3 regions of the Mesorhizobium sp. 113-3-3 genome follow, and region 3 is predicted to be linked to each of the others. Evidence: riboswitches for the same ligand, from Rfam matches in the RefSeq annotation. Region 3 holds a riboswitch; each other region holds the start of a gene.

The links. Region 3 has a riboswitch for thiamine pyrophosphate ahead of JG746_RS15480 (Ykof family thiamine-binding protein). Riboswitches for the same ligand answer to the same signal wherever they lie in the genome.
Region 1: linked by a shared signal. The riboswitch ahead of thiB (thiamine ABC transporter substrate binding subunit) and the one ahead of JG746_RS15480 (Ykof family thiamine-binding protein) in region 3 are both predicted to bind thiamine pyrophosphate.
Region 2: linked by a shared signal. The riboswitch ahead of thiC (phosphomethylpyrimidine synthase ThiC) and the one ahead of JG746_RS15480 (Ykof family thiamine-binding protein) in region 3 are both predicted to bind thiamine pyrophosphate.

Annotation. Positions count from the first base shown of each region.
Region 1 covers NZ_AP023243.1:1,420,590-1,428,360, forward strand. Annotated here, with positions in the region: gene JG746_RS06810 (ABC-F family ATP-binding cassette domain-containing protein) at 1-1,751, opposite strand, end outside; gene JG746_RS06815 (thiamine diphosphokinase) at 1,753-2,412, opposite strand; TPP riboswitch at 2,501-2,615, shown strand; gene thiB (thiamine ABC transporter substrate binding subunit) at 2,659-3,657, shown strand; gene thiP (thiamine/thiamine pyrophosphate ABC transporter permease) at 3,770-5,434, shown strand; gene thiQ (thiamine ABC transporter ATP-binding protein) at 5,427-6,197, shown strand; gene JG746_RS06835 (M48 family metalloprotease) at 6,457-7,771, shown strand, end outside.
Region 2 covers NZ_AP023243.1:6,898,157-6,905,927, forward strand. Annotated here, with positions in the region: gene queC (7-cyano-7-deazaguanine synthase QueC) at 253-951, shown strand; gene queD (6-carboxytetrahydropterin synthase QueD) at 951-1,307, shown strand; gene queE (7-carboxy-7-deazaguanine synthase QueE) at 1,304-2,041, shown strand; TPP riboswitch at 2,323-2,439, shown strand; gene thiC (phosphomethylpyrimidine synthase ThiC) at 2,543-4,378, shown strand; gene thiO (glycine oxidase ThiO) at 4,375-5,376, shown strand; gene thiS (sulfur carrier protein ThiS) at 5,345-5,542, shown strand; gene JG746_RS33180 (thiazole synthase) at 5,544-6,317, shown strand; gene JG746_RS33185 (thiamine phosphate synthase) at 6,314-6,919, shown strand; gene JG746_RS33190 (hydroxymethylpyrimidine/phosphomethylpyrimidine kinase) at 6,910-7,680, shown strand.
Region 3 covers NZ_AP023243.1:3,160,001-3,167,771, reverse strand. Annotated here, with positions in the region: gene JG746_RS15500 (tetratricopeptide repeat protein) at 1-2,256, shown strand, start outside; gene JG746_RS15495 (ABC transporter substrate-binding protein) at 2,299-3,315, opposite strand; gene JG746_RS15490 (ABC transporter ATP-binding protein) at 3,308-4,075, opposite strand; gene JG746_RS15485 (ABC transporter permease) at 4,072-4,890, opposite strand; gene JG746_RS15480 (Ykof family thiamine-binding protein) at 4,934-5,542, opposite strand; TPP riboswitch at 5,533-5,646, opposite strand; gene JG746_RS15475 (hypothetical protein) at 5,842-6,150, shown strand; gene msrA (peptide-methionine (S)-S-oxide reductase MsrA) at 6,367-6,885, opposite strand; gene JG746_RS15465 (glycosyltransferase family 39 protein) at 7,061-7,771, opposite strand, start outside.

The DNA of each region.
Region 1 (7,771 bases), 1.7 Mb from region 3:
CGTTCCTTGTCGAGGGCAGAGATGGTCTTCTGGAACGAGGCCGGATCGCGTTCGTAATAGGCGGGGTCGGCGATATTGTTCTCCAGCCGCGAGATCGATGCGGTCACCGCCTCGATCTTCTTGGGGAGCGATTCCAGGGCGAATTTCTGCTTGAAGGACAGTTTCTTCGCCGGCCCTTTCGCGGCTGCCGGTTCGCTCTTGCCCGGCGCCGGCGCATCGGCGGCTTCAGCCTTGGCGCGCGCCTTGCGGTCGTCGAGCCTGGTGCCGCCGCGCTGCGCCAGCATGTCGGAATAGCCGCCGGCATATTCGACCCAGCGGCCGCCGCCGTCCGGCGCTATGATGCTGGTCACGGTTCGGTCGAGGAAATCGCGGTCGTGGCTGACCAGGATGACGGTGCCGGCGAAGCCGGCAACCAGTTCCTGCAGCAATTCCAGCGTCTCCATGTCGAGATCGTTGGTCGGCTCATCGAGCACGAGGAGGTTCGCCGGCCGCGCCAGCACGCGCGCCAGGATCAGCCGCGCCCGCTCGCCACCGGACAATTCTCGCACCGGCGTGCGCGCCTGCTCCGGCTTGAACAGGAAATCCTTCATGTAGGAGACGACATGGCGTTGCTCGCCATTGATGACGAGGTTTTCGCCGCGCCCGTCGGTGAGGTATTGCGCGAGCGTCTCCTGCGGATCGACCGCCTCGCGCTTCTGGTCGAGCGTGGCGATTTCCAGGTTGGTGCCGAGCCGGACCGAGCCGGCGTCCGGCGCCAATTCGCCGGTCAGCATCTTCAGAAGCGTCGTCTTGCCCGCGCCGTTCGGCCCGACGAGACCGACGCGGTCGCCACGCTGGATCCGCGTCGAGAAGCCCTTGACCACATTGAGATCGCCAAAGCTCTTCTCGATGTTCTTGGCTTCGATCACCAGCTTGCCGGACTCGGCGGCGTCGCTCGCCACCATGGTCGCGGTGCCCTCGGCGCCGCGATGGCCACGAAAACGCTGGCGCATGGTCTGCAACTCGCCCAGCCGGCGCATGTTGCGCTTGCGGCGCGCCGTCACGCCATAGCGCAGCCAATGCTCCTCGCGCACGATCTGGCGGCCGAGCTTGTGCTGCTCGCGCTCTTCCTCTTCCAGCACCAGGTCGCGCCATTCCTCGAAATGGCCAAAACCCTTGTCCAGCCTGCGGGTCTGGCCGCGATCGAGCCAGACAGTGGCGCGCGACACGCGCTCGAGGAAACGGCGGTCGTGCGAAATGACGATGAGCGCCGAGGAGGTGCGCACGAGCTCCTCTTCCAGCCATTCGATGACGGACAGGTCGAGATGGTTGGTCGGCTCATCGAGCAGCAGAATGTCGGGTTCCGGCGCCATGACGCGGGCAAGGGCAGCGCGCCTGGCCTCGCCGCCCGAGAGATCGCCCGGCCGTTCTTCGCCCGACAGGCCGAGATGCTCCATCAGATAGGAGGCGCGGTAGGGATCATCTGCCGGACCAAGTCCCGCCTCGACATAGGCGCGAACGGTGGCAAAACCTTCCATGTCGGGCATTTGCGGCAGATAGCGGACGGTTGCCGAAGGCTGGCGGAACACCTCGCCGTCCTGTGGCTCGATCAGGCCAGCGGCGATCTTGAGCAATGTCGACTTGCCGGATCCATTGCGGCCGACCAAAGCGATCTTGTCGCCGGCCGAAGCGGTCAAGGCGGCGCCATCGAGCAGCGGCGTGCCACCGAAGGTCAGCTTTATCCCGTCGAGATTGAGAAGAGGCGGAGCCATGTCAGCTTTCAGGTAATGGATACGGATGCGCAAGCAGCAACGCGCGGCCGTGGCCGAGCGCGATTTCGAGGCGGCCCCCGATCTTGTCGAACTTGACCTCGTTGGAGATGGTCAGTGACGAACCGAAGGCCACTTCGACCTGGTTGAGCGGCCATTTGGCGCCGGTGACGGTCAGTCCGGTAAGTTCGGAAAAACCGAGGATGGAAAACAGCGTGCCGTCGGCATAGTCGAAGCCGGCCTTTCCCAACAGCAAAGGCACGCCTTCCTGGGCACCGCTGGTCAGCAGCACCTCGGTCCCGGCCTCAGCCAGGCGCAGGGCAAGCGCCAGATGCAGGAAGGCATGGTCGGCGCGCTTGCCGCCGAACGCGCCCGCGAGCACCAGGCGGGTGGCGCCGCGCTCGAGGGCCGCGGCGATCGCCAGTTCGCCGTCAGTCTTGTCCTTCTCCGCCGGGAAGGTCCGGCGGGGGACGGCGGCGAGCTCTTCCGGCAGATCGGCCGGCACCGAATCGAAATCGCCTACCCACAGTTCCGGCACGAGGCCGAGCAGCCGTGCATGGCCGATGCCGGCATCCGCGGCGATCACGCGCGTGCCCTCGACATGGCGGTCGAGCCGGGGCGTGCGGATGAGATCGCCGCCAAGCAGGATGGTGAATGTGCTCATATCGTGTGGCCTGTACCAGCCCGGCACCGGAAACGGAAGGCCGGCAAACTGCCACTTGCGCGGTTCCTCGGGCCGGCCTATGTGTCGAAACGCTCTAACGGGGTGCCGGGCGCGATCTTCGCGGACCGGCTGAGAGGCAATCTCGCCAACCCGCTGAACCTGATCCGGTTTGTACCGGCGGAGGGATTAGACGTTTCGGACAGTCCGACGCCTCAATTCCTTTCAATTCGAACGAGGGAGGCGCCGATGCGCACGCTTTTATACGCTCTTGTCTCAGCCACGCTGGTGGCGCTGTCCGGGCCGGCCTTGGCCAAGGACAAGCTCACCGTCTATACCTATGAGAGCTTCACCGCCGACTGGGGTCCAGGCCCCGTGGTGAAGAAGGAATTCGAAGCCCAATGCGGCTGCGACGTCGAGTTCGTCTCGGTTGCCGACGGCGTCGCGCTGCTCAACCGCGTCAAGCTCGAAGGCGCCTCGACCAAGGCCGATATCGTGCTCGGCCTCGACACCAATCTCACCGCCGATGCCAAGGCCAGCGGGTTGTTTGCGCCGCATGGCGTGGTGAGCGACGTCAACGTGCCGGGTGGCTGGAGCGACGATACTTTTGTTCCCTTCGACTACGGCTATTTCGCTGTCGTCTACGACACCGAAAAGCTGAAGACGCCTCCCAAGAGCCTGAAGGAGCTGGTCGAAGGCAGCGCCGACGACAAGATCGTCATCCAGGATCCGCGCACCTCGACGCCGGGCCTCGGGCTGCTGTTGTGGGTGAAGTCGGTCTATGGCGACAAGGCGCCGGAAGCCTGGGCCAAGCTCAAGACGAAGGTGCTGACCGTGACGCCGGGCTGGAGCGAGGCATATGGCCTGTTCACCAAGGGCGAAGCGCCGATGGTGCTGTCCTATACGACGTCGCCAGCCTACCACATGGTCGCCGAGAACACGCAGCGCTACCAGGCGGCTTCCTTCGAGGAAGGCGAGTATCTGCAGATCGAGGTGGCCGGCATCACCACCACGGGGGCGAAGAACCCGCTGGCGGCAAAGTTCATCGCTTTCATGACCGGCCCGAAATTCCAGGACGCGATCCCTGAGACCAACTGGATGTTCCCGGCCGGGAAGACCGACAAGCCGCTCAACCCGGCCTTCGACAAACTGGTCAAGCCGACCAAGACCTTGCTGTTCAGCCCCGAGGAGGTCGCCGCTAACCGTAAGGCCTGGGTCGATGAATGGCTGGCGGTGATGAGCAAATGAGCGCGCGCTTCACCCTCCCCCTTGTGGGGAGGGTCGATCCGCGAAGCGGAGCGGGGTGGGGGTGCCGACGCTGAGCCCAGACTCACCCCCACCCCGGATCGCGGACACCGCTTTGCGGCATCCGCGATCCGACCCTCCCCGCAAGGGGGAGGGTGGAAGGCGCGCGTCCTCTGACTCCCGCGTTCGCGCCGGCATCCTCGCGCTCGCCGCGATCACACTGCTGATCGGCGGCGCGTTTGCCGGTCTGCTCGTCGAAGGCGCCCATGACTTTTCGGGCGCCTGGGCGGCCTTCGATCCCTACCTGCTGCGCGTCGTGCGCTTCACGCTCTGGCAGGCCGCCCTATCGACGCTGCTTTCTGTCGGCCCGGCCCTGTTCGTGGCGCGCGCGCTGTCGCGGCATCCGCGCTTCTTCGGCCGCGCCTTCATCCTGCAGCTTTTCGCCGTGCCGCTGGCGCTGCCGGCGATCGTCGCGGCGCTCGGTATCCTGGCGCTCTACGGCCGCGCCGGCTATTTCGCCGGGCTGTTCAGCGCCGTCGGCGGCCAGGGCTGGCCAGGCATTTACGGCCTGTCCGGCATTCTCGTCGCCCATGTCTTCTTCAATCTGCCGTTGGCGACGCGGCTGTTCCTCGAGGCGCTGCAGACCATTCCCGCCGACCAATGGCGGCTGGCAAGCCAGCTCGGTATGGCGGCGCGGCCGGCCTTCCGGCTGATCGAATGGCCGACGCTGCGCGCCGCTCTGCCGGGTGTCGCCGGGCTGGTCTTCATGCTGTGCATCACATCCTTCACCATCGTGCTGACGCTGGGCGGTGGGCCGGCCGCGACGACGCTGGAGGTCGGCATCTACCAGGCGCTGCGCTTCGATTTCGATCCGGCGCGAGCGGTCGCGCTGACATTGCTGCAGATCGCGCTGACCTTCATCGTGGTGCTGGCGCTGACGCGGCTTGGCGCCAATGTCGTCGGCGACACCAACCTGCCGGTCGCGCCGCGCCGCTATCTCTCCGTCAACGGCACCGAGACCATGCTGAACGCCGCGCTCATCGTGCTGGCGCTGCTGTTCGTTATCGGGCCGATGGCTGCCACGGTGATTGCAGGGTTGGGTGCCGATCTCGGCCGGCTGGCGGGCGAGGCCGCTGTCCGGCAGGCGACGCTGACCAGTGCGGTGCTGGCCTTCCTGTCGGCGCTGCTTTCGGTGATGCTGTCGCTGGCGCTGACCATGGCGCGCCGGGCACTCGCGTTGAACCGTCGCGCCGGTCCAAGAGCGCTGCTCGAACATGCCACGGATACCGGCGCGGGTTTTGTGCTGGTCGTGCCGCCGATCGTCATCGGCGCCGGCTGGTTCCTGCTACTGCGCCATGCCGGCGATGTCTTTGCCATCGCACCGGTCATGGTCGTCACCGTCAATGCCGTCATGGCGATGCCCTTCGCGCTGCGTGCCGTCCGCCCCGCCTATGATGCGGCGAGCGAGCGTCACGAACGGCTCTGCGCGCAGCTCGGCATTGCCGGCTGGGCGAGGCTGCGGCTGGTCGACTGGCCGTCATTGCGGCGTCCGCTCGCCACGGCCTTCGCTTTCGCCATGGCGCTGTCGCTCGGCGATCTCGGCGTCATCGCGCTGTTCGGCAGTGATTCCGTGCAGACCTTGCCCTACCTTCTGCTTTCGCGCATGGGCAGCTACCGCACCGAGGACGCCGCCGGCCTGGCGCTGCTGCTAGGCCTGGTCTGCCTCGCCTTGGTGTTGGCGGCGGACTGGCTCGGAAGGGAAAAGGTCCGCTATGTCTGATGAGGGCAGGAAGGGTGTTCCGGTGCGGCTGGACAAGGTCTCGTTCAGCTATGGCGAGGCGCCGCTCGCCTTCGATGTCGCTTTCGCGGCTGCCGAAATCACCGCCATTATGGGGCCGAGCGGTTCGGGCAAGTCGACGCTGCTCAATCTGGTTGCCGGCTTCGAGGCGCCGCAGTCGGGCCGCGTGCTGATCGGCGGGGCCGATGTCGGCGCCGATCCTCCGGCCGCCCGGCCGGTGTCGATGGTGTTTCAGGAAAACAACCTTTTTGGCCATCTCTCCGTCGAGCAGAATGTCGGGCTCGGCCGCTCGCCGTCGCTGCGGCTGACCGATACCGACCGCGAGGCGATCGCCGGCGCGCTTGCGCGCACTGGCCTTGGCGGCAAGGAAAAGCGCTTGCCGCGCGAACTCTCCGGCGGCGAACGGCAGCGTGTTGCCCTGGCGCGCGTGCTGGTGCGCGATCGCCCGGTTCTGCTGCTCGACGAGCCCTTTGCCTCGTTGGGGCCGGCCTTGCGCGATGATATGCTCGATCTGGTCGCCGGTGTGCACGCCGAACGCGGCATGACGGTGCTGTTCGTCACGCATCAGCCTGAGGATGCCCGCCGAATCGGCCAGAATGTGGTGTTTCTGGACGATGGCGCCATCGCGGCCATCGGCAGCGCGGACGATTTCTTTGCCGAGGCTGGTCCGGAAGCGTTCCGGCGCTATATCGGGACAAGTGCCGGCAATGCCGTATCACGAGATATTGCCCGGAAGCGGACATAATTTACGGTCAAACCGATCTCAGGCGATGGGACGCTTGCTTGCCATGGCAGAAGTAGTGTGGCTAGGTCCGCCCTACTGGTCCGGCACAGGCCGTGATTTGCCTACTGCACCCGTCACATGCCCCGAGGGACGTGTGACGGGTGCCGTAGAAATTTGTTTTTTGCGCATGACAGGTTCCGAAGATCGCCCCCGATTTTCCTGTTCATGCGCCGGGACCTGAAAGGAAGCCGCTCTGGCGATCGGCGTCGACAAGCTGCGAATGAATCCGCTGGCGCGCTTTCTGGCGCTGGCCGGCTTTGCCGTGGCGCTGGCAAGCTGCCAGATGTTCACGCCTCCGGAGGTCCAGGAATCCGGCTTCCAGCCGTCCGACAGGCCGATCACCGTCGACAATGTTGGCGCCAACAACAAGCTGGCCGAACTCGCCAAGGCGCAGCATCCACGCATCCTGGCGACCTATGGCGGCGAATATTCCGATCCCAAGCTCGAGCGCATGGTCGCCAAGGTCGTCGGCAATTTGACCGTTGTCTCGGCCAACCCGACACAGACCTATCGCATCACCATCCTCAATTCGCCCAACGTCAACGCCTTCGCACTGCCCGGCGGCTATCTCTACATCACGCGCGGCCTTTTGGCGCTGGCCAATGATTCGTCCGAGCTTGCCGCCGTCATCGCGCATGAGATGGGCCACGTCACCGCCAATCACGGCCTGCAGCGCCAGCAGTTGGAAGCCGAGGAAGGCCTGGCAACCAAAGTGGTTTCGGACGTCCTCGGTGACAGCCCGACAGCCAAGGCGGCGCTGATCCGCGGCAAGCTCCGGCTCGCGCAGTTCTCGCGTAACCAGGAGCTGGAAGCCGACGCCATCGGTATCAAGTCGATTGGTGAAGCCGGTTATGATCCCTATGCCGCCGGCCGCTTCCTGCAGTCGATGTCGGCCTACACCGATTTCCGCTCGATCAGCGGCGCCACCGACGCCAGCCTCGACTTCCTGGCCACGCACCCCAACACGCCGCAGCGCATTGATCTGGCGCAGCGCCATGCCCGCCAGTTCGGCGCGCCCGGCGTCGGCACGCGCGACCGCGATTCCTTCCTCGCCGGCATAGACGGTCTGCTCTATGGCGACACGCCGGAGGAAGGTTATGTGCGCGGCGAGACGTTCCTTCATCCGGGCCTCGGCGTGTCGTTCACGGTGCCGGACGGTTTCATCATCGACAATTCGGCGGCGGCGGTGACGGCGACCGGGCCGGGCGACATCGCGATCCGCTTCGACGGCGTCTCGATCGACAAGAACCGCGCCCTGACCGACTACATCAGAAGCGGCTGGGTGGCAGGTCTCGACGACAGCAGCGTCAAGCAGGAAACCATCAACGGCAACGAGGCCGCGACCGCGCATGCCAGCGCCGAGGGCTGGCAGTTCGATATCGCGGTGATCCGTGCCGGCGGCCAGGTCTACCGGCTGCTGACCGCAGCGCCCTCGGCCAGCACCTCGCTGGAGACGGTGGCGCGCTCGGTCAGCGGGTCGTTCCGTATCCTGAGTGCTGCTGAGAAGGCGGCCCTGAAGCCGCTGCATATCCGCG
Region 2 (7,771 bases), 3.4 Mb from region 3:
GTCGGGAATGCTGCTGCGCCACGGCAGTGATTTCTGCATCATCTATACGCCTATATACGCAGTGCCGGCGTCAGCACCCCAGCGGTCGAAGATACGCGACAAGTCGCGTGCAAGTCATCTTGGGGACGCTGACAACAAGGTACGTGCGCTCAATCGCGTCCACCCCATTCACAAAACCGGCTCCGTGGAGTAGTGGGAACGCAGAGAAATCTCCGGTCGCAGCCTTACCCGGTCAAAACAAGGATTCAAACCATGAAAGCCCTCGTCATCTGCTCCGGCGGATTGGACTCTGTTTCGCTCGCTCACAAGGTGGCGACCGAGCAGAAACTCATTGGCCTGCTTTCGTTCGATTACGGCCAGAGGCACAAAAAGGAACTCGGCTTTGCCGCTATCTGCGCCAAGCGGCTGGCTGTTCCGCACCAGATCGTCGATATCCGCGATGTTGGCCGGAACCTGAGCGGCTCGGCGCTGACTGATAATGTGGACGTGCCCGACGGGCACTATGCCGAAGACTCCATGAGGATCACGGTGGTGCCGAATAGGAACGCCATCATGCTGGCCATCGCCTTCGGGGTTGCCGCCGCGAAGAAGGCCGATGCGGTGGCCACTGCCGTCCACGGCGGAGATCATTTCATCTATCCCGATTGCCGGCCCGCTTTTATCGACGCCTTTCAGACGATGCAGAACCATGCCCTCGCAGGCTACGCCGATATCCGCCTGTACGCTCCGTATGTGAATATGTCGAAGGCCGACATCGTCAGCGAGGGGGCAAAGTACGCCACACCGTTCGAGGCGACGTGGTCCTGCTACAAGGGCGGTGCACGTCATTGCGGTCGCTGCGGGACATGCGTCGAACGGCGCGAAGCATTCGATCTGGCCGGCATCACCGACCCGACAGATTATGAGGACGCAGACTTCTGGCTCCACGCTATCCAGACAAGGAGCGCGTGATGTTCCGCATTACCAAAGAGTTCCACTTCTCGGCCTCGCATCAGCTCACCTCCTTGCCACCAGATCATCAGTGCGCACGTCTGCACGGCCACAACTACATCGTCGTAGTGGAGCTTTCAGGTGGCGAACTGGACGAACACGGCTTTGTGCGCGACTACCAAGATCTGGCGGCGTTCAAGCACTACATCGATGGGACGTTCGACCATCGGCATCTTAACGACGTGCTGGGGCATGACCATGCCACAGCGGAATGTCTGGCCAGGCACTTCTACGACTGGTGCAAGGTGCGGCTACCCGAAACCTCCGCCGTGCGGGTGAGCGAGACGCCGAAAACCTGGGCGGAATACCGACCATGACTTGCGCGTTGCATCCCGGAATCCGGGTGAGCGAGATTTTTGGGCCGACCATTCAGGGCGAAGGCGTGCTGATCGGCTTGCCGACGGTGTTCGTAAGAACCGGCGGGTGCGATTATCGCTGTTCCTGGTGCGACAGCCTGCATGCGGTGGACCGTCGCTTCCGCCATGATTGGGAGATGATGTCTTCCGACGCGGTTTGGCAAAAGGTCATTGCACTTTCCGGCGGTCAGCCCGTGATGGTATCGCTGTCGGGCGGCAATCCGGCCATCCAGCCGCTTGGCCAGTTGATCGACCGCGGGCATGGTGAGGGCTACCGTTTTGCATTGGAAACCCAAGGTTCGGTGTCTAAGCAATGGTTCGCGGATCTCGACGTGCTGGTACTCAGCCCCAAGCCGCCCTCAAGTGAAATGACGACAGATTGGGCCGCGTTCGACGCCTGCTTAGAGGCGGCGCAGGATAAGCCGCAGACGGCGCTCAAGCTCGTCGTCTTCGACGAAGATGACTATGCCTATGCCAAAGACGCCGCGGCGCGCTACCCGCAATTACCCGTCTATCTGCAGCCCGGCAATCACACGCCGCCGCGTCCCGGCAACGAAGACGGGTTCATCGACATGGCCGGTGTGATGAGGCGCATGGAATGGCTGGTTGAAAAAGTGACCCGTGACAGGTGGTTCGAGGCGCGTGTACTGCCGCAGCTTCATGTTCTGCTCTGGGGAAACAAACGGGGCGTCTAGCCGAAGGGGAAGGATTGCCGACGACGAGCAAGACAGACCTCTATAGCAATCTCACCCAACTGGGCGGCAGCAGCGTCGTTCCGGAAAGCCCCGAAAACACCGTGCTGGAAAAGGCACCGAAATCCGCATGAGGGCTCGCCTTATTGGGGGCGCTTCACCGCTCCTCTGGAGCGTGACTTGCTCTCGATACTACCATGCTTTTCCGCTGGGTTTGTTTGGTTGCCGATCACCGCTGCGGGACGAATGCGCTTGACAAAATAGCGACGGGCCGTTCAATTCGATGCATTCACCAGGGGAGTCCCGGCAAGGGGCTGAGATACTGCTGGCTTTCGCGGCGCAGTGACCCGTTGAACCTGATCCAGTTCATACTGGCGTAGGGACGGTGCAAGCGCTTTGCGGGAGTTTACGCCCGAGGTCCTGTTTCGGCAGGCCGACCAAAGCGTCTTTTCATCCTTCCGGCACAGAACTGGGTCTCCAATGCATGAGCAAAGGAGCCTCACGATGAATGCCCTCACCCCCGCCGTGTCGACGGGACCACTGCCCGCCTCGCGGAAAATCCACAAATCCGGCGTCCTCCACCCGCAGATCAGGGTGCCGATGCGCGAAATCTCCGTTCATCCAACGGCCGGCGAGCCGCCCGTCATCGTCTACGATCCATCAGGCCCCTATACCGACCCGACAGTCGAAACCAGCATTGAAAAGGGCCTCGCCCGGCTTCGCCATGAATGGATTACCGCGCGCGGCGATGTCGAAGCCTATGACGGCCGCCATGTCCGGCCGGAAGACAATGGATTCGCGGTGGGTGAGCGCCTGACGCCGGAATTTCCCATTCGCAATCGGCCGCTCAGGGCCAGGTCAGGTAAGGCGGTGACGCAGCTTGCCTATGCCCGCGCCGGCATCATCACGCCTGAAATGGAGTTCGTCGCCATCCGCGAGAACCTCGGCCGCGAGATGCTGCGCGGCACGCTGCAACGCGACGGCGAAGCCTTCGGCGCATCGATCCCCGACCTCGTCACGCCGGAATTCGTGCGTGACGAGGTGGCTCGCGGGCGCGCAATCATTCCCGCCAACATCAATCATCCCGAGAGCGAGCCGATGATCATCGGCCGCAATTTCCTGGTCAAGATCAACGCCAATATCGGCAACTCGGCGGTCACCTCCTCGATGGCCGAGGAGGTCGAAAAGATGGTCTGGGCGATCCGCTGGGGCGCCGATACGGTGATGGACCTCTCGACCGGCCGCAACATCCACAACATCCGCGAATGGATCGTGCGCAATGCGCCGGTGCCGATCGGCACGGTGCCTCTCTATCAGGCGCTCGAAAAGGTCAACGGCATCGCCGAGGATCTGAGCTGGGAGGTCTACCGCGACACGCTGATCGAACAGGCCGAACAGGGCGTCGACTATTTCACCATCCACGCAGGCGTGCGGCTGCACTACATCCCGCTGACGGTCGACCGGGTCACGGGTATCGTGTCGCGCGGCGGGTCGATCATGGCCAAATGGTGCCTGCACCATCACCGGGAGAGCTTCCTTTACGAGCATTTCGCCGAAATCTGCGACATCTGCCGCGCCTATGACGTGTCCTTTTCGCTCGGCGACGGCCTTCGTCCCGGCTCGATCGCCGACGCCAACGACGCGGCGCAATTCGCCGAGCTGGAAACGCTCGGCGAGCTGACGAAGATCGCCTGGGCCAAGGATTGCCAGGTGATGATCGAGGGGCCCGGCCACGTGCCGATGCACAAGATCAAGGAGAACATGGACAAGCAACTCGCCGTCTGCGGCGAGGCGCCTTTCTATACGCTTGGACCGCTGACGACCGACATCGCGCCGGGTTACGACCACATCACCTCAGGTATCGGCGCCGCCATGATCGGCTGGTTCGGCACCGCCATGCTCTGCTACGTCACACCGAAGGAACATCTCGGCCTTCCCGATCGCAACGACGTCAAGATTGGCGTGATCACCTACAAGATCGCAGCACACGCCGCCGACCTAGGGAAGGGGCATCCGGCGGCGAAAGTCAGGGATGACGCCCTTTCCCGCGCGCGCTTCGAGTTCCGCTGGGAGGACCAGTTCAACCTGTCGCTCGATCCCGAAACAGCGCGGTCCTTCCACGACCAGACCTTGCCCAAGGAAGCGCACAAGCTGGCGCATTTCTGCTCGATGTGCGGGCCGAAATTCTGCTCGATGCGGATTTCCCACGACATTCGTGCCGAAGCGCAGAAGGAGGGCATGGCGGCGATGGCGGCGAAATACCGCGAGGGCGGCGATCTCTACGTGCCGGCGGACGAGACCGGCACACCGCTGGTGCCGGAGGCGCATGAGCGGTCATGAGGGTGCTGGTCAAAGGGGCCGGCGTCGCCGGTCTCACCGCAGCCTTCGAACTCGCCACGCGCGGCGCGGCGGTGACAGTTGCTGAGACAAGACATGGCCTCGGCGGCAATGCGTCGTGGTTCGCCGGCGGCATGCTGGCGCCATGGTGCGAGCGCGAAAGCGCCGAGCAACCGGTGCTGGATCTCGGACGCGATGCCGCCGACTGGTGGGAGGCGGCAACGCCCGGGCAGGTGACGCGGGCCGGAACACTGGTCGTGGCCGCGCCGCGCGATGCGGGCGAACTCGACCGGTTCGCCAGCCGCACGTCGGGTCATCGGCGCGTCGATGAGGATGAAATCGCGTTGCTGGAGCCCGACCTCGCCGGCCGCTTCCGCCGCGGACTGCTCTTCTCCGACGAAGCCCATCTCGACCCGCGCCAGGCGATGGCGGCACTTCATGACAGGCTGGCGGCGATGGGAGTCGAATTCCACTTCTGCGCCGATGCCCCGGCTGTTTCCGGGTTCGGTCGTCAAATCGACTGCACGGGAATGTCCGCCGTCGATGGAAGGCTGCGTGGCGTTCGTGGCGAGATGCTGATCCTGCGTACGCCTGATGTCTCGCTGTCGCGCCCGGTCCGGCTGCTTCATCCGCGCTTTCCGCTCTATATGGTGCCACGCACCGACCACCGTTTCATGATCGGCGCGACGATGATCGAGAGCCAGTCCACTGGACCTGTCACGGCTCGTTCAATGATGGAGCTTTTGGGCGCGGCCTATGCCCTCCATCCGGCCTTTGGCGAGGCCGAGATCGTTGAAACCGGTGTCGGCGTTCGTCCGGCCTTTCCCGACAACCTGCCCCGCGTCGAAGCGAGCGGAGACACCGTCGCGATCAATGGGCTCTATCGTCACGGTTTTCTCCTCGCCCCCGCCATGGCGCGCCAAGCTGCCGACCTGGTTTTCAATCAAGACGGAACCAAGGAACCTACTCATGAAACTGATGGTCAACGGCGAAGCGCGTGAGGTTGCCGCCACCACGCTGGCGGCGCTGCTTGCGGCGCTCGACTATGAGGGCGATTGGCTGGCGACGGCCGTCAACAGCGACGTCGTGCACAAAGCCCGGCGGGCAGAATTCCAGTTGAGCGACGGCGACCGGATCGAAATCCTCTCGCCCATGCAGGGAGGCTAGCATGCTGGAGCTTTTCGGGACGCCACTTCCCTCCCGCCTGCTTCTCGGCACGGCTCAGTATCCGTCGCCGGCCATCCTCGCCGACGCGGTGAAGGCGTCGGGGACGTCGGTGGTGACCGTCTCCTTGCGGCGGGAGATGGCAGGCGGCAGGGCCGGCGAAAGATTCTGGTCGCTGATCCGCTCACTCGGCACGAAAATCCTGCCCAATACTGCCGGCTGCCATTCGGTCAAGGAAGCGGTCACGACCGCGAGGATGGCGCGCGACGTCTTCGGTACGAGCTGGATCAAGCTCGAAGTGATCGGCAGCCACGACACGCTGCAGCCAGACGTGTTCGGCCTGGTCGAAGGCGCCCGCATCCTGTGCGAAGATGGCTTTTCGGTATTCCCCTATACCACCGACGACCTTGTCGTGGCCGAACGGCTGCTGGAGGCGGGCTGCAGGGTCTTGATGCCGTGGTGCGCGCCGATCGGTTCCGCCCTCGGACCGGTCAACATGACGGCACTGCGCTCGATGCGCGGACATTTCCCTGACGTCCCGCTGATCGTGGATGCAGGCCTCGGGCGACCGTCACACGCCGCAACGGTCATGGAGCTCGGTTTCGACGCCGTGCTCCTGAACACGGCGGTCGCCAGGGCGGCCGATCCGGTCGGCATGGCGCGTGCGTTCGGCAAGGCGGTCGATGCCGGTCGCGAAGCCTTCAGTTCAGGATTGCTCGAGCCACGCGAGGTCGCCGTGCCGTCGACGCCGATATTCGGCAGGGCGGTTTTCTCATGAAGCTCGATCCGTTCTACCTAATCGTCGACAGCGCAGCCTGGATCGAACGGCTGCTGCCGCTCGGCGTCAAGCTGGTGCAGCTGCGTATCAAGACCAAGGATGAGGCCGGGTTGCGCGCGGAAATCCGGAAGGCAACGGCCTTGTGCGCCGAGCACCAAAGCCAGCTCATCGTCAATGACCATTGGCGCCTGGCAATCGAGGAAGGCTGCAACTTCGTCCATCTCGGCCAGGAGGATTTGCAGACCGCCGACCGCGCGCGGATACGGGCAGCCGGCGTCAGGCTCGGGCTGAGCACGCATGATCATGTCGAACTGGAGACGGCCTTGTTTGCCGAGCCCGACTACATCGCGCTCGGTCCCATCTACCCAACCATCCTGAAGAAGATGAAATGGGCGCCGCAAGGGCTCGAACGAATCCGCGAGTGGAAGCGCCGGGTCGCACCTGTCCCATTGGTCGCCATTGGAGGCCTCAATCCTGACCGGCTCGACGGTGTCTTTGCGGCTGGCGTGGACAGCGCGGCCGTCGTGACCGACATCACGCTGAATGCCGATCCCGAAGCGCGCACACGAGAATGGATCGAAAAGACGGAGCGATGGCGCTGAGGCGAGAACCGCATGTGCTTGTCGTTGGCGGGTCGGACTCCAGCGGTGGAGCTGGAATTGCCCGCGATATAGAAACGGTTTCCGCCTTCGGGGTGCGAAGTTGTCTTGCCATCACCGCCGTGACAGTCCAGACGCATTCGGCTGTCGAGCACGTCAAGCTTGTGCCGTCGGAGCTTGTCGCCGCTCAGATGCGCGCCGCGTTCGCTGCCAACGCTGTCGCGGCCGTCAAGATAGGCATGATTGGGACATCGGCGGCTGTTGAGGCAGTCGGCGCTGTTTTGGTCAACCGCCAAGTGCCTGTGGTACTCGACCCGGTCTTGGCCTCTACCTCGGGACGCAATCTGCTGGCGGACGATGCCATTAATATGCTGCGCCACGATCTGATGCCGATCTGCCGGCTTGTAACGCCTAACCTGGTCGAGCTGGCTGCGTTTACCGGCTCGTCACCGGCCGCGGACGAAGAAGGGGCTTGTCGTCAGGCTGAAGAGCTATCGAGGACGGTGAGGACCGCCGTACTCGTCAAGGGCGGCCATGCACAAGGAACCCGTTGCGTCGACGTGCTTTTGCAGCCGAACCAACCTGCAGTTCGGTTCGAGGCGCCCCGCTTGCCGCGAGGGATGCGCGGAACGGGTTGCATGATGGCCAGCGCAGTCGCCGCCTCGCTTGCTCTTGGAGCGTCGCTGGAAGCGAGCGTGCGCCAAGGCAAGCAATATGTTTTCGATGCGCTTGCCGGATCGAAGGACCTCGGGCCGAAAAGCTGATCGGGCCGAACGTATCCAACGCTCCGATCAAGTCTGGCAGGCGATCGTGGGTCTACTCCTAGGACATGAAGGCCCTATCCGAGGGGTGAGA
Region 3 (7,771 bases):
GACCAGGCGATCGCTGCCTATGGCAAGGCGATCGCGCTCGACCCCGACAGCCCCCTTGCCTATTTCGGCCGCGGCAAAGCCTGGGACGCCAAGCGCGCCTATGATCGGGCGATTGACGACTATGACCAGGTGATCAAACGCCTCCCGAATCTGGTCTCTGCCTATGTTCGCCGCGGCATGGCCAAGGCCACGACCGAAGATGCCGAAGGTGCCCTCGCCGATTGCGGCCGGGCCGCCAAGCTCGATCCGAAGGTGCTGGATGCATATTTCTGCATGGGCATGGCCTGGCATGTGAAAGGCGATGCGCAGCGAGCGATCACAGCCTATTCGGCGGCGATCGAGATCGACGCCAGGGATGCCCCCAGCTACTACGGGCGCGGCATAGAACGAGCCGACAGCAAGGATTACAACGGCGCCATTGCCGACTTCGACCAGGCGATAAGGCTCGATCCGGGCAATCCGGACTACGCGGTCGCCCGCAAAGCGGCCGTGGCCGCCCTGAAGAAGGGCGGCGCCGCGCCGGCTGCCGTCGGATCGGATCCCAAGAACCTCAGGGCTTTCATGGATCGTGGCGATGCGTTCTACAAGAAACGCAAATACGATCGCGCCATCGCCGAATACGGCCGCGCGATCGCGCTCGATCCAAAGCGGGCCGCCGCCTATGTCGGACGAGGACTTTCACGTGCCGAGAAGGGTGATTACGATGGCGCTATCGACGATTACGGCAAAGTCATCGAGCTCTATCCAACCTATTTCGACGCTTACCTCGGCCGCGCCATTGCATGGGACAAGAAGAACGAATTGGATCGCGCCATCGCCGACTACAATCGCGCGGTCGAAATCGAACCCGGCTACGCGCCTGCCTATTTCGGGCGTGGCAGCGCCTGGTTCGCCAAGGGCGACTACGACCAAGCCATCGCCGACTTCGACCAGGCGCTCAAGCTCGATCCAAAGCTGGCCATCGCCCGCAAAGGCCGCAAGGTCGCAGTGGCGGCGAAGGCGAAAGCGCCCGCCTCCGCACAGGCCGGTCAGCTTCAAAAGAAGGTGGCCGAAGATGCCATCGAGTCGGGCACGATCTGGCGCTCTCAAAAACAGTTCGACCGGGCCATCGAACAATACGATATCGCAGTTGCTGCCGACCCATCCAACGCCCGCGCCTATAGTTTACGCGGCTTCACCTTCGCGCTGAAGGGCGATCCCGACCGGGCGATGGCGGACCACAACAAGGCAATAGAACTCGACCCGAACTTCATCGACAGCTATTTCTATCGTGCCTCGCTCTGGCAGCAGAGGGGCGACATCGACCGCGCCATCGCGGATCTGAGCACGATCATTTCGATACAGCCCAATAATGCGGACGCCTATATACTGCGCAGCCGCGGCTGGGCCGCCAAACATGATTGCGATCGCATCATTGCCGATTCCACAAAGGCGATCGGCCTGCGGCCGACCGACGCGGAAGCCTGGTACAATCGCGGTTTCTGCTGGAACAAGAAGCGGAAATACGACCGCGCCATCGCCGATCTCGATGAAGCCCTGCGCCTCGACCCAAACTATGCCGATGCCCGCAAGGAGCGCGATGCGGCGGTCGCAAGCAATTCAGCCACCGGTTCGGGCGCATCGCGCAATACCGTTCCGAAGACCGCCAAGGCGTTTTTCACCAAGGGTCAGACGCTGCTTGGGAAGGACGATTATGACGGCGCCATCGTGCAGTTCGACAAGGCGGTTGCCATTGATCCCGCATTCCATGACGCCTATTTCGCCCGCGCCTTGGCCTGGAATGCCAAGCAGGACTACGATCGCTCCATCGCCGACTACAACCAGGCGATCGCGCTGGATCCGACCTATGCCGCGACCTATTACGGCCGCGCCCAGAACTATGCCTTGAAAGAGGATTACGACAGGGCACTTAGCGACTACGACAAGGCCATCGAGCTCGCCCCTACCGAAGCCAAGGTCTATGCCGATCGCGGACTCGTGCGGATGGGAAATCATGACGACGCCCGCGCCTACGGCGATTTCGAAAAGGCGCTAAGCCTCAATCACAACAACGTCTATGGTTACTATGGCCGGGGGGTGATCCGGACAACCAGGGCAAACTACGACGGGGCCATTGCCGACCTCAGCAAGGCCATCAAGCTCGATCCCAACTTTGCCAGTCTCTATGAAGCACGAAGCCGGGCCTGGGAAGCCAAGGGCAACCACAAGCGGGCAGCAGCCGACCGCAAGAAGGCTGCAGCCCTAGACGCAAACTAGCTCGGATGGCTCGCGGAACCTTAGGGCTCGGACCGCAGCAGCCTAGCCCAGCGTTGAATTGCTGAAATACCCCGTGAAATCAGGGCGCTGCGCGAGAACCTTACCATCGGCGTCACGCAAGATGCCTGCTTTGAAGAGATAGTCGCCGATCGCATCCATCTTGGCGGCATCCATCGTGCCGATGGCGCCGTTTTCCGCGCGCAGATAGTGGCCGTCGATCAGCGCCTTCAGCGACGCCTCGATCAATGCCGGATTGGTCAGGGCATCCTTGTTGGCGGCGATCAGCAGCGCGGCGGCTTCCCCGGGATGATCGACGGTGAACTGATAGCCGCGCCGCGTTGCCTGGACAAAGGCCGAGGCCAGTGCCGGGTTTGCCTGGAGATAGGCTTCGCTCGACGAGATCAGCGTCGTGTGCTCGTCGGGCACGCCGTAATCGGCATAAACGAAGCCGCGCTGCTTGATGCCTTTGAGTTCGGCCTCGACGCCCTCCCAGGTCGACACCTCGAGTGTGAAGTCGACAGAGCCGTTGGCCAGCGCTTCATAGGCGGAGGTGCCGAGCGTCACCGTCTCAAAATTGCCCTTGCCGCCGTCGTGGCGGATGATGGTCGAGATCAGCGCGTTTTCCCAGGCGCTGCCGAAACCGCCATAGGTCAGGCCGTCAAGATCCCTGGGACTTTTGATCTCGCTGCGCGCCGCGTTGAAGACCACGCGGCCGGTTTCCGACTGCACCACGGCGTAGACGGCCTTCAAATCGGCGCCGGCGGTCTTCTGGGTGAACAGGCTGATGGTGCCGTTTATGCCGAAATCGGCAACGCGGTTGGCGACCAGCGTGCCTGCGCCGGTGTCGCTGTAGGGCAGAATGTCGACCTCGAGGCCGGCCTCACGGTAAAACCCCTTATCGCGCGCCACGAACAGCCCGACGTGGTTCGTGTTGACCGTCCAGTCCAGCGCGACGGTGACTTTTTGCGTTGCCGCGAAGGAGCGGCTCGCTCCGGCGATCAGCGGAACACCGCTGGCAAGCGTGAGCAGCAAAGCCTGCCGGCGCGTCAGGTCAGTCATGGTCATGTCCTTTGGATGGTTGCGGGTTGAGCAAAATGTCGAGGATCTCGGCCTCGAGTGCGCCCGCCTGCCACGCGGCGGCGCCGGTCGGATCGCGCGGGCGCGGCAATGGCACGCTGATTTCACGCAGCACACGGGCCGGGCGCGCCGACAGCACGTAGATGCGGTCGGACAGGAACACGGCCTCGCGCACATCATGCGTGATCAGCAGCGCCGTCCAGTTGTGATGCCGCCACATCCGCTCGAGCCAGCGCTGCATGGCCGCACGGGTCAGCGCGTCGAGCGCGCCGAACGGCTCATCGAGCAAAAGCATGTCGCGCTCCTGCACCACCGTGCGCAGCAGCGCCGCGCGCTGACGCATGCCGCCCGAAAGCTGTGCCGGAAAATGCTGCTCGAAGCCGGCAAGCCCGAACTCGGCAAACAACGGCGCGACACGCGCCCTCGCCGCCTTGCGCTCGATGCCTTGCACTTCGAGCCCGAGCGTCGCGTTGTCGAGGATGCGCCGCCACGGCATCAGCGCGTCGCGCTGCGGCATGAACGCGAAATGCCGGCCATGGTCGTCGAGCGGCGTGCCGTCGAAGAACATCTCGCCCTCGCCATGCTCGGCACCGGTCAGAAGCTGGAACAGCGTCGACTTGCCGGCGCCCGAAGGCCCAAGGATCGAGACGAATTCGCCGGCACCGACGCTAAGCGAAATGTCGGCAAGCACGTCGAGCCCGCCAAACGCCTTGCGCACATGCCGCAATTCGAGCCGGCTCATTGCCACGGCCCCTTCCCTGCTGGCTGCCGGCCAGCCCGCTCCCAAGGCATGGCGAGGCGCTGCAGGAGCACCGTCAGCCCAAACAGGATCAGCGTGAGCGCGGCACTGACACCGACCGCGGCAAGCACCAGATCGGGGCGAAAATTGTTCTTGGCGTTGAGCATGTAGATGCCCAGCCCCTTGGCCGCACCGGCATATTCGGCGAAGATGGCGCCGACCACGGCATAGGTGATGGAGATCCTCAAGCCCGCGAAAAAATAGGGCAACGCCGAAGGCAGCCGCGCCAGCACAAAAACGCGCCAGCGCCCTGCCCCCATGGCGCGCAGCATCTGGCCGATCTCCACCTCCGTCGCTTCGTAGCCCTGCACCAGAGCCACCAGCATCGGGAAGAAGGTGATCAGTGCCACCAGCATGATCTTCGGCGTCAGCCCGAAGCCGAACCACAGCACCACCAGCGGCGCGATCGCCACCAGCGGCAAGGTCTGGCTGATGATGAAGACGGGAAACAGCGCGCGCCGCAGCGGCTGGAAGAAGTCGACCAGCATTGACAGCGCGAAGGCGGCCCCCAGCGAGCAGGCAAAGCCGATCAGCGTCGCGCGGATGGTGGGAATGGCGTTGTCGATCAGCGCCTCGCGATTGAGCATCGCCTGCTCGAAGACGCGTGAGGGCGCCGGCAGGATCGTCGGCTTGATGCCGGAATAGGTGGCGTAGAGTTCCCAGGCCACGAGCAGCAGCCCGACCGACATCACGGCTGGTGCCGCCTTGGTGAAGTAGCCCGCGAGCTGCCGCGGGCGGCTGGATGACGATGAGAGCACGAGAGAACAACCTTGACGTCCGCGCGAAGAAAACGCGTTCTGTTCAGACAGCGGTGGGGCTGTTGGCGGAAACCGTGACGTCGAGGGTTACGTGACCGGCGCCCGGCCCGAAGCGGCAGAAGGCTTCGTTCAGCGCCGAAAAGATCGCCCCGCTATCGCCGCGCAGTTTGGTGCAGAAATTCTTGGAGCGATCGTAGACGCCGGACTGTTTCAGGAAATCGATGCAGCCATAGATCTCGTCCATGTGGTCGCCGGTGCCCATCACATAGAGCGAGAATTGCGCCGCCGCCGGCTGGCCGGTGGTGGCAGCATCTCGCACGGCGGCGATGGCGGCCTCCTTGCGCGGACCGAGCGGCCCGACTGGCCCGCCAAACGCGTCGGACCGGCAGATCGGATCGTCCGGCTCGCCCGGGCAACCGCGCGAAATGGCGGCCGACAGCACACAATGCTTGCCGCTCTGCGACGCCGACACGAACAGGTCGCGCAGCGCCGGGAACAACACTTCAGGTGGCCCGACAAGCAAGGTCGAGATGTCGTCGGTCTCGATCCTCAGCCTGTCCCGGTAGGGATCGAGCGCACCGATCGCGCCCAAGATGACGCCGACGAAATCGTCGGCCATGGGATATAGGGAAATCTGTGCGCCTGAAAACATCGCCCGCCTCGCTCCGCTGGTATTACCCAGATCAGCTTCTAGGGTCTGTGGGCTTGCCGCCCCCGTCTCAGCCCCGACCGTACGGAGCACCCCTGTGGATGAGCGCGTTAAAGCACCATTCGAACGGAAGGGGAAGCCGTTTTTTCAGCGCACTGGGCCAAAAGTGTTGCACCAGCTCTGACCATTGCGCGGACTCTGACGATGCCGCGCAGTCGCAATTCTATGGGGAATCTTCGCCAAGCCGAGAGGTTGTCCCACCAGTCGCAACACGACGAGTTCACGGAAATGGAGACACAACCATGTTCATGAAAATCCTCGCGGCTTCGGCGTTCACCATTGCGCTTGCCACTTCAGCGATGGCGCAAGGCAACGCCGCAAACGGCATGGATGGGTCGGGCGGCAGCGGCCAGTCTGTGACTGTAGACCCGAGCACGCCAGCTTCGCCCAATAGGGTCGATCCGGCAACAACCAACAGCACGACCATCGCGCCGGGCGATATGAACTCCAATGCGGATCGGAATTGCCCGACCAACCCGCAAGGTGCGCAGACCGATGCAAACGGCAATTTGACGGCGGCCACCGTGAACGACAACAACTGCGGCAAGTAAGTTATTGCCCCAAAAACGAAAGAGCCGCCAGACATCCGGCGGCTTTCGATCACTCCCAACGATCGCAAAGCGTTGCGCAGCCACTTAGAGCGTTCCACCGTTTCATGGAAACGGCGAACCGCTCCAACCCTTTGTTTTGACGCAATTCCGGACGGAAAACCGCTCACACTTTTCCTGGAATTGCTCTAGACAATCGGCGCGCTGCTTTTGCCAACCTTATGAGACAGCCTTCTCGCGCACCGGCAGCTTCCAGCCCGGCCTGACGAAATGGCAGGTGTAGCCGTTTGGATATTTCTCCAGATAATCCTGGTGCTCGGGCTCGGCTTCCCAGAAGGCGCCGGCCGGCGCGACTTCCGTGACGACCTTCCCCGGCCACAGGCCGGAAGCATCGACATCGGCGATGGTGTCTTCGGCGACGCGCTTTTGCTCGTCGGTTGTATAGTAGATCGCCGAGCGGTAGCTCATCCCGACGTCGTTGCCCTGGCGGTTGCGCGTCGTCGGATCATGGATCTGGAAAAAGCGCTCCAGCAGCGTGCGATAGCTGATCACCGCCGGATCGAAATTGATCTCGATGGCTTCGGCATGGGTGCCGTGGTTGCGATAGGTGGCGTTGGCAACGTCGCCGCCACTATAGCCCACACGCGTGGAGCTGACGCCGGGATAGCGCCGTATCAGATCCTGCATGCCCCAGAAACAGCCACCGGCAAGCACTGCGCGTTCGGTCGAAGTCGCCATGTCACGTCTCCTCAAAAGGCAATTCCAACTTATGCGGCGGTTTCCCGCCAGGAATTGCGCAGACAAAATTGGATTTCCCGATAGATGGGCATTCTCGTCCGCTTCGTCCAGTCGCGGGGAAACAACGCGCCGTGAGAGAACGATATCACGACGCGGTCGGGGATCGAGCGGTTTCTCAGTTGCGCCGATGCCGGGTCCGGCTGTCGACGGCAGGCGGCATATACAGCGTGCCGGGTGGAATGGCGGCAAAGCTGATCTGCACAGGCGGCGCCGTACGCGACCAATTGAAGAGAACGGTCTTGACCGGGAGCTTGCCCAGCCATGTCCGCAGTTGCGGCGGCACGCCCTGCCCCGGCCAAACCATCAGCATGCCGTGGTCACGCAAACGCTGCCTTGTGATCCAGGGCGCGAACCGCATATCGAGGTCGGTGAAGATCGACGGCTTGTCATAGGCATTGAGGCCCGCCAGCATGGCAACCTGAGTATCGCCGCCGACAATGTCGAGCCGGCCGGGCGCCGCCGCGTGCCAGACCGCTTCGGCCTCGTCCGAGATCGGCTGCGCCGGCCAGCAGACAGCGTCCAGGCGTCCCCGCAAATTGCAGCCCGTCCAGCGGAGGGTCGCATAGGCGCCCGACATGGTGACGATGCAGAGGAACGCGCAGATCACCAGCCTTCGCATCTCGATGGCGCCGAGCCGGTGGCCGAGGAAGGCGAGCACCGTGACGCCGACAAGATTGTACATCGGCGCCCCCCAGGACTCGCCGGTGCCGGTGAACAACGAGGCCACCATGATCAGGGTCGCCGGCCCAAGCCCCATCCACACGAGATAGACCAGAATGCCGCGTTCGACGGGAGCTTCGGGAGCGGGCGAACGCCGCAGCAGCCC